3 regions of the Anaerobacillus sp. MEB173 genome follow, and region 3 is predicted to be linked to each of the others. Evidence: riboswitches for the same ligand, from Rfam matches in the RefSeq annotation. Region 3 holds a riboswitch; each other region holds the start of a gene.
The links. Region 3 has a riboswitch for S-adenosylmethionine ahead of ACJ2A9_RS14175 (methionine ABC transporter ATP-binding protein). Riboswitches for the same ligand answer to the same signal wherever they lie in the genome.

Region 1 (3,282 bases), on a different contig from region 3:
ATGTTAACAAAGAGTACTCCAGAAGGTGCCCGTGATTATTTAGTACCAAGTCGTGTCCATCATGGAGAATTCTATGCTTTACCACAATCACCGCAATTATTTAAACAATTATTAATGGTTTCTGGCTTTGAGCGTTATTATCAAATTGTTCGTTGTTTCCGTGATGAGGATTTACGAGCAGATCGTCAACCAGAATTTACTCAAGTTGATATTGAGACTTCATTTATGGATAAAGAAGATTTACTAGCGATGATGGAAGAAATGATGGCAAAAATCATGAAAGAGACAAAAGGAATCGATATTCAAGTTCCATTTGAGCGTCTTACTTATCATGATGCAATGAACCGTTTTGGTTCTGACAAGCCTGACACACGCTTTGGTTTAGAGCTTGTAGAACTTTCCCATATCGTGAAAGATTGCAAATTAAAAGTATTTACCAATGCTCTTGAAAATGGCGGTATTGTTAAAGGATTAAACGTGAAAGGTGTAGCTGATAAGCTTTCACGTAAAGAAATTGATGATTTAGCTGATTTTGTAGCGATTTATGGAGCAAAAGGCTTAGCATGGCTCAAAGTTGAAGAAGATGCCCTTCGTGGACCGATTGCTAAGTTCTTTACAGAAGAAGAAGTTGCTGCACTAAGAGAAGCATTCAATGCTGAAGTTGGCGATCTATTATTCTTTGGTGCCGATAAAAAATCAATTGTCTTTGATAGTCTTGGTGCTCTTCGTCTTAAATTTGGAAAAGAACTAGGCTTAATCGATCAAGGTAAATTCAACTTCCTATGGGTAACTGATTTCCCACTAGTTGAGTATGATGAGGATGCAAAGCGTTATGTTGCTCTTCACCATCCATTCACAAGCCCTAAGAAAGAAGATTTGGAGCTGTTAGCAACAGACCCAGGAAAAGTACGTGCTGAAGCATATGACCTTGTTTTAAACGGTTATGAGCTTGGTGGTGGTTCACAACGTATTTACCAACGAAACATTCAAGAACAAATGTTTAAAGCATTAGGCTTTTCAGAAGAAGAAGCGCGCGAGCAATTTGGTTTCTTAATGGATGCATTCGAATACGGAACACCTCCACACGGTGGTATTGCCTTAGGTTTAGACCGACTAGTGATGCTTCTGGCCGGCAGAACAAACTTACGTGATACAATTGCATTCCCGAAAACAGCAAGTGCCAGTGACCTACTGACAAACGCACCAAGCGAAGTAAGCGAAGCACAGTTAAAAGAACTAAACCTGCAAATTGTACCAAAGAAGGAAGAGACGAAGGTAACGAATTAATTAGTGTAGAGTTTAGAGTTGTTTGAATGGATTTGCTTCGAAGTTTTTTTAAGAAACATCTTTGTAGTTACAATCGCTAACTCTAAACTCTAAACTCTAAACTATTAACTCTAAACTTTCTGAACTTTCTTCTTGAACTATCTCCAGAAGTGGTGTATAGTTACAATCAATATAAATAAATAGGACTTATCAAGAGTGGTGGAGGGACTGACCCTTTGAAGCCCGGCAACCAGTTTGTTTTTCAAACTAAAGGTGCTAATTTCTGCAGAGCAATGCTCTGAAAGATAAGTGATCGGTGTGAAGAACCCTTTCCTTATCGGAGAGGGTTTTTTTAATAGAATAAAGGAGTGGGGAATTTTGATAGAGATAGGCTTAATTGGACTTGGTACGGTAGGTTTAGGAGTTTTTGAAGGAGTTGCGCAAACAGAAAAAGAGCTGGAACACTCTCTGGGCGATAAAGTCAGAATAAAAAAAATTTTAGTGAAAAATAAATCGAAGAAACGGAACATACATGTTGATGAGTCTATCCTTACCGAAGAAGCAAATGAATTTCTTTCGAACGACTATCATGTTATTTTTGAAGCAATCGGGGGAATTGAACCTGCAAAAAGCTATATTCAATATTATTTACAAAAAGGAATTCCGGTCATTACTGCAAATAAAGAATTAGTCGCTAAGCATGGACAACAACTAGAGCAGGTGGCGATTCAAAACAATACGTTTTTTGGTTACGAAGCAGCTGTAGCAGGAGGCATTCCAATCGTTAATGTGCTAAGGAGTAATTTGCAGTGGGGTACAGTAGAAAAGGTATCAGGAATCATTAATGGCACGACAAATTATATTCTTACTGAGATGAATGAAAAAGGAAGAGATTTTCCAGATGTATTAAAAGAAACTCAGCAGTTAGGCTACGCTGAGGCTGATCCAACTGATGATATCCATGGTTACGATGCTTGGTACAAAATTCGAATACTAGGTCGTTTGTGTTTTGGCTATTGGCCACAGGAAAACAATATTACCGTTAAAGGAATTTCAGAAGTGAAAGCTTGGCAGGTGGAAATGGCAAAAGAGTTAGGTCTTACACTAAAACTAGTGGCAGAAGCATCTTTTAATGGGGAGAATATTGTAGGTTCTGTTAAACCAAGCTTTTTAACAAGTGAGCATCCATTACATCAGATTAATGGTGTCACAAATGCTGTTTCACTTACAATTAATCCAATCGGGGAGCTCTTAGTAGCGGGGCCTGGTGCTGGAAAAGGGCCAACTTCTGCAAGTATGATTGAAGATTATCTTCATCATTTCCAAAAAAAGCAGTATCAATCTTTGAAAAAGAGAACTTTACCGATTGCTTCTGAGATGAGCCAAGTTCTAATCTTTGTACAGGATCATATCCAGCGTAATGAATTGGAAGCAGTACTGGATAGTAGTTCTGTTGCTGATTCCTATATCTATGAATACAAAGGAGTATCCTGTTGGCTCGTCACGGTATCAGAATTGGAATTGGAAAAACTAGAAGATGCAAATCAAATTCATTACTATCCTGTTTATGGAAATTGGGAACCTAGTAAAGTGGCAGTCATAAATTAGATCTTAAGCTGCTTAAAGCTTTCGATGAGGTCTGTAGGTGCTTCTTTCACACATAAGGAACGAACACCCTGATTTGTATGTAAATAGAGGAAACCAAATTCAGTTGCAATTGGCCGATAAGACATATCATAGACATGGTTAATAGAGTATTGTGCATCTTTAAGTAAAATTGCATGTTCATATAATTTAATGTGATACCAATCTTCAATTGTTTGTTTGGAAGTCCAGCCAATTTCCTGGCGTATTTCAACATAAGGATGAGCCATAATGAATTTCATTGATTTTCACCTCCTTATTAGTAAGGATAAAAAGTTTTAATAAAAAAAGCAATGAAACCTATTTTTTATAAGCTTATTTTTTGAAAAAAATGTGATTTTCATCCAAAGAAGAGTATTGCTATGAAAGGGC
Region 2 (3,282 bases), on a different contig from region 3:
GATTTCTTAATCTCACCGGCATATTCAGTACCACCAATAAGAACCGTACGCTTCTCGAATGAAATAATAATAAATGTTTCTGATTTTGTTCCATCGATTTCAGGATTTGCTTTAAATCCTGGTGCAGAAATAACTGTGAATTCTGCTTTATGATTTTCAAGCTCTTCTTGAGTTGGACGAATAAATAATTGATGAGCAAATAGATTATGCCAAGCAAACTCATTAATGACTTGAATTGGTAGTTGATAGTTTTTATCTCCACCTGCATATGCTTGAGTAACAAAGATTTCATCACGTTCTTTTAAGTAGTTAAGAACCTTTTTATATAGATTTTCAAAAACCTGAGAGCTAATTGGCTGGTTAACGGAACCCCAATTGATTTTATCGCGTACTGAAAGTTCATCTACTATAAATTTATCTTTAGGTGAACGACCTGTATATTTTCCAGTTGTTGCAAGAAGGGCTCCAGTAGCAGTTAGCTTTCCTTCTTTTCTCATTAAAGATTTTTCAACTAATTGAGATATTGGAAGATTTAAATTTGTATTCTTCCCATTTAAAAGATGATCTAATTCAGTATCAAAGCTGATAGTACTCATTCGCAACAAAACCCTTCCTTAGTTAATTTATATATGTTTATCATATGCATTCGATTTGTTGTTTGATTTAAAAATAGTATAACACATTATTTTAATTAGTCTATACTAATGATCAATTTTTTTCATTTTGTTTATAATGATTACAGAACAAGACCAACTATGATGAATAGCTTCATTATTATAATGTACTAATTAAGCCAAATAAATCTTTTACTAAACCTTAATAAAAAAACGTAAATTTCAGACATTTCTTCTGGCAATTTCATAGTTTCATTTTTTGCCAAAGCCGCATAGGATATGTTAGGAAAAAGAGGAGCTGATCTTAATGTTAGAATTTGGCATGTTTGATTTAGCGACTATAGCAGCCGTCGTTGCAGCCCTTGTTACAGTTGTAGGGAATGCTTTTAATATTGATAAAAAATATCGCGCCTTGCTTGCAGTAGGCTTTGCTTGCATTATTATCTTTGTTCCGCAAGAATGGAGCAATCAAGTACTAACTGCTCTCGTTATTGGTCTCACCGCTAGTGGTGTGTATAGTCAAGTGAAACCGAGAGAGTTTGAGGAAAAGTTACCGAATGAAACACAACAGCAATCGACAACAAACCGTCATGATGATACGCCGTACTGATGTTGAAAGTTGAAAGTTAAAGGATCTCGATTTTCGAGATCCTTTTTTATGTCTATGCTTTGAAGACCACAATACCCTCCTCTAAATCCACAAAATCAACTTTTAACTTTTAACCAACTCTAAAATAGAAAAAGTTGACATCTTTTTCTAACTGCGATATGATATGACGCGAACGGATACTCTTATCCCGAGTCGGTGGAGGGACAGGCCCGAAGAAACCCAGCAACCAACACCTGATGGTGAAAAGGTGCTAACCTGCAAGACAGATGTCTTGAATGATAAGAGGCGAAAGGCAATCGAGTAAACACCTTTTCCTCCAATTGGAAAAGGGTTTTTTTAATGTCGGCGAAGCATACTACAACTAAGGCATTAATATATAAATGAAGGTCTTTACGTTTAACTCACGTAGGTGTGAGGGAAATGAGTACCGTATCAATTTTTGGCATATCCTAATGAATAGATATGCAAGGGAGGTACATATAAAATGGCAGAAATGAAAACTCGACGATTATTTACGTCGGAATCAGTAACTGAAGGACATCCAGATAAAATTTGTGATCAAATTTCAGATGCAATCCTCGATGCGATTTTAACAAATGATCCAAATGCTCGTGTTGCTTGTGAAACGTCTGTAACGACGGGGCTTGTACTAGTAGCTGGAGAAATCTCAACATCTACGTATGTCGATATTCCCAAAATTGTTCGTGAAACCGTGAAGGGTATTGGCTATACTCGCGCAAAATATGGATTTGACTATGAAACGTGTGCAGTATTAACTTCGATTGATGAGCAATCTCCTGATATAGCTCAAGGTGTAGACCGGGCATTAGAAGCACGTGAAGGGCAAATGACTGAAGCGGAAATTGATGCAATTGGAGCTGGTGACCAAGGTCTTATGTTTGGTTATGCGGATAATCAAACACCTGATTTAATGCCATTACCAATTTCTTTAGCTCATAAATTAGCGCGTCGTTTAACAGAAGTACGTAAAGAAGAGATTCTTCCTTACTTACGACCTGATGGCAAAACACAAGTAACAGTAGAGTACGATGAAAATGGGCAACCGCTGCGTATCGATACAATTGTTATTTCAACGCAACATCATCCTGAAATTACGCTTGAGCAAATTCAACGTAATATAAAAGAACATGTTATTCTACCAGTGGTACCTAAACAGTTAATTGATGAAGATACAAAATATTTTATCAATCCGACTGGACGTTTTGTCATTGGTGGTCCACAAGGTGATGCAGGACTTACAGGTCGTAAAATTATTGTTGATACGTACGGTGGATACGCTCGTCACGGCGGCGGGGCATTCTCTGGTAAGGATGCAACAAAAGTTGACCGTTCAGCAGCATATGCCGCTCGTTATGTAGCGAAAAATATTGTTGCCGCTGGCCTTGCAGACCGTTGTGAAGTTCAACTTGCTTATGCGATTGGTGTTGCGAAGCCTGTATCGATTTCAGTTGATACATTTGGAACAGGCAAAGTGTCTGAAGAGGTTCTAGTGGAAGTTATCCGCAGTAACTTTGATCTTCGCCCTGCTGGAATTATTAAAATGTTGAACTTGCGTCGCCCGATTTTTAAGCAAACAGCAGCATACGGCCATTTTGGACGTACTGATGTTGACTTGCCATGGGAGCGTACTGATAAAGCGGAAGCATTGAAACAACAGGCGTTGTCTTAATCATAGAAAAAAGTTGAAAGTTAAAACTTAATAGGGTTTGTAATCTCTTAGAAGAAACAAACATAACAAAAAGCAAAGGTCACCGGCCTTTGCTTTTTGTTTCAACTTTCAACATTCAACTTATAATAACTTTCATGACTATACTCATATACTAAGTAGTAGAGGATGTTACTTATTTTGAAGCGACTTGTAATATTGTCCCTTCTCAACATACTCTCTTCTTACACGTGCCATATCTTTTAGATCAGCTTCATTTAAATCTCTCACCACTTTTGCCGGACGACCGAATGCCATCGAATTTGGTGGTATTTTCATTCCTTGAGGAACGAGGCTGCCTGCACCAATAAATGCTCCTTCACCTACTTCTG
Region 3 (3,282 bases):
AGTGGCAAGGTAGTTGAAATCAACGAAGATCTTGAAGATTCACCTGAATTTGTAAATGAATCTCCATATGAAAAAGCATGGATGATCGTCATAGAACCATCTGACACATCTGAAATTGACAAGCTAATGTCTGCTGAAGCATATGAGAAAATGGTAAGTGAAGAGTAAAATCTACATAAAACACAGCGGTTTTCATGACGAGAACTGCTGTGCTTTTTTTTACGGCCACCAGTACCTTTATTTGTGGAAAAATAGCCTGCTTTGAAGATTTGGCGGTCACCAGAGACCTTAAAGGCTTAAAATTTCCTCATTAACTCAATAAATTGAGCAAATAGGGTCTCTTATGGCCGTATACTTTGAAAAAAGCACACATTTAGCAAAATAAAGTCTGTCGTGTCCTCCAAATTAATAAACTCCAGACCACCAACCACGAACCGCCAATTCAAACTCCATCCACTTATTGGTTCACTAACAACAAACAAACCGGGAAAGATAAGTAGTAGATGTAAATCGAAATAGGTGTTGAGGAGGGTTAATGATGGAAAAATTAGATGTAACTGACCGTATACAAGGAAAGCTGTGCAATGGTAACATTGTTTTGTATTATAATGAAGATGAAATTGGAGAAATCAATTTATCGAGTGGATTGGCGAAATATGAATTGTCAGAGGAATTTCAATTAGAGAATAATAAGATCTACTTGAATCAAGATGTGGAAAAAATAAATAACCAGGACACAGAAGACTGTGATCTTGGCTGGTGTTAGCAAATTAATTAAACGTTTGATTAACTTCCAAATTTTAAAAGTGAACATTTTTAAAAACAAATTGACACCTTGTTTCGGTGCATGCTATGATACGTTCATGCAATATTGTTTTAATAAAATAATAAATAACTTTATACTCTTATCAAGAGAGGTGGAGGGACTGGCCCGATGAAACCCGGCAACCTTTAAACTAGTTTTTTAGTTTAAAAAGGTGCCAATTCCTGCAGGGCAATTACGCTTTGTAAGATGAGAGAAAGGAACCTGATACTAAACCTTTCTGCTCAATATTGACGGAAAGGTTTTTTTGAGCACATTTTGTTAAAACTTTGACTGTATATGGAGTTAAAGTATAGTATTATGATATGGATAATGAGTTTAATATGGAGGTGATGCTCATTATGATTTCTTTAGAAGGAATTAGAAAAATCTTTTCAACAAAAGACGGACAAGTTACAGCTGTTGATAATGTTGATTTAACAATAGATAAAGGTGAAATTTTTGGAATTATCGGTTATAGTGGTGCAGGAAAAAGTACGTTAATTCGAATGCTCAATATGCTTGAGAAACCGACGCAAGGAACGATTACGGTTGCCGGAAAGACGCTATCGTCATTAAGCGGAAAAGAGCTTCGAATGGCGAGACAGGAAATTAGTATGATCTTCCAACACTTCAACCTGCTTTGGTCAAGAACCGTAAGAGAAAACATTGCCTTCCCACTTGAAATTGCGGGTGTGAAAAAAGAAGAACAAAAAAAACGTGTCGATGAGCTGATTAAGTTGGTTGGTCTTGAAGGACGAGGCGAATCGTATCCATCACAACTTAGTGGGGGACAAAAGCAACGTGTTGGCATCGCCAGAGCATTAGCGAATAACCCTAAGGTATTATTATGTGATGAAGCAACATCAGCGCTAGATCCGAAAACAACGGATTCGATCCTAGAGTTACTTGTTGATATTAATCAAAAGCTAGGACTGACGATTGTTCTTATTACTCATGAGATGCATGTTATTCGAAAAATTTGTCATCGTGTAGCGGTGATGGAGAATGGAAAAATTGTTGAGCAAGGGCCTGTATTACACGTTTTCCGTAAACCTCAAGAAAATATGACAAAAGAATTTTTAAAGCAAGTAACAGAGCCAGAAGAAACAATAGAAACTATTGAACATTTATTAGCTGAAGATCCAACTGGAAAGGTGATTCAATTGACCTTTGTTGGTGACGAGGCAGAAAAACCAGTAATCACTCAACTAATTCGTAATTTTGATCTTGAGATTAATATTTTACAAGGGAAAATATCAAAAACCCAAGATGGCTCTTATGGAACTTTGTTTGTACGCATTAATGGTGATGAAAGTGAAATAGAACGAGGAATTGCCTTCATTCGCAATCAGCAAGTTGAAGTGGAGGTGATCGATTATGCTAAATAACTGGTTTGAGAATGTTAAATGGGACAAATTGTGGGATGCTACTATTGAAACTATTTATATGACATCAATCTCTGTTGCAGCCACTTTTATTCTCGGTTTGATCTTAGGATTAGTCCTATATTTAACTAGCAAAGGGAATCTATGGGAAAACCGGCCGATTAATGCTATATTTAGTGGGATTGTTAATGTATTTAGATCCGTTCCATTTATTATACTCATTGTTTTACTCATTCCATTTACTCGAGTAATCGTAGGTTCTATGTTAGGGGCCAATGCTGCACTTCCAGCTTTAATTATTGGTGCCGCGCCTTTTTATGCCCGTATGGTGGAAATAGCTCTAAGGGAAATAGATAAAGGAGTTATCGAAGCTTCACAATCAATGGGGGCAACGAATTGGCAAATCATTTATAAAGTATTAATTCCAGAATCATTACCGGCACTTATTTCCGGTATTACAGTTACAGCGATTGCTTTAGTAAGTTATACGGCGATGGCCGGTGTTATCGGAGCAGGTGGACTTGGTCATTTTGCATATTTAGAAGGATTCCAACGTAATAGAACTGAGGTAACTTTGGTGGCAACAATCGCGATCCTGGTCATTGTCTTTATTATTCAATGGATCGGTGATTTTCTCACATATAAAACAGATAAAAGATAATACGTAAGGGGGCAATAAGATGAAGAAGTTTTTAAGTTTAATCGGAGCTGCTGCTTTATCTCTTTCACTAGTAGCTTGCGGTGGTGGAGAAAGTGAGCAACCAGCAGAAGAAGGACAAGAGGATGCAGTACAAGAAGAAAGAACGAAACTAGTGGTTGGGGCATCAGCTGTTCCTCATACAGAGGTTTTAGAAGCAGCGAAACCACTACTTGCAGAACAAGGAATTGACCTTGAAATTATAACTTTCCAAGATTATATTTTACCTAACCAAACATTAAGAGATGGAGAATTAGATGCAAACTACTTCCAAACTCCTGGCTATCTAGCGATGCAAATCGAAGAATTTGGTTATGACTTTGTTAGTATTGGTGCAATTCATGCTGAGCCAATCGGCGTTTATTCAAAAGAATATAGTAGTTTAGATGAGCTTC

Region 1: another riboswitch for S-adenosylmethionine. It lies ahead of ACJ2A9_RS06555 (homoserine dehydrogenase); the one in region 3 lies ahead of ACJ2A9_RS14175 (methionine ABC transporter ATP-binding protein).
Region 2: another riboswitch for S-adenosylmethionine. It lies ahead of metK (methionine adenosyltransferase); the one in region 3 lies ahead of ACJ2A9_RS14175 (methionine ABC transporter ATP-binding protein).

What each region holds. Positions count from the first base shown of each region.
Region 1 is NZ_JBJMAU010000002.1:397,609-400,890, reverse strand. Features, by position in the region: gene aspS (aspartate--tRNA ligase) at 1-1,287, shown strand, start outside; SAM riboswitch class I at 1,471-1,578, shown strand; gene ACJ2A9_RS06555 (homoserine dehydrogenase) at 1,645-2,874, shown strand; gene ACJ2A9_RS06550 (hypothetical protein) at 2,871-3,152, opposite strand.
Region 2 is NZ_JBJMAU010000018.1:23,169-26,450, forward strand. Features, by position in the region: gene pckA (phosphoenolpyruvate carboxykinase (ATP)) at 1-596, opposite strand, end outside; gene ACJ2A9_RS20065 (hypothetical protein) at 922-1,224, shown strand; SAM riboswitch class I at 1,404-1,509, shown strand; gene metK (methionine adenosyltransferase) at 1,718-2,914, shown strand; gene ACJ2A9_RS20075 (gamma carbonic anhydrase) at 3,083-3,282, opposite strand, start outside.
Region 3 is NZ_JBJMAU010000006.1:152,943-156,224, forward strand. Features, by position in the region: gene gcvH (glycine cleavage system protein GcvH) at 1-168, shown strand, start outside; gene ACJ2A9_RS14170 (DUF2553 family protein) at 539-766, shown strand; SAM riboswitch class I at 903-1,019, shown strand; gene ACJ2A9_RS14175 (methionine ABC transporter ATP-binding protein) at 1,165-2,193, shown strand; gene ACJ2A9_RS14180 (methionine ABC transporter permease) at 2,183-2,851, shown strand; gene ACJ2A9_RS14185 (MetQ/NlpA family ABC transporter substrate-binding protein) at 2,871-3,282, shown strand, end outside.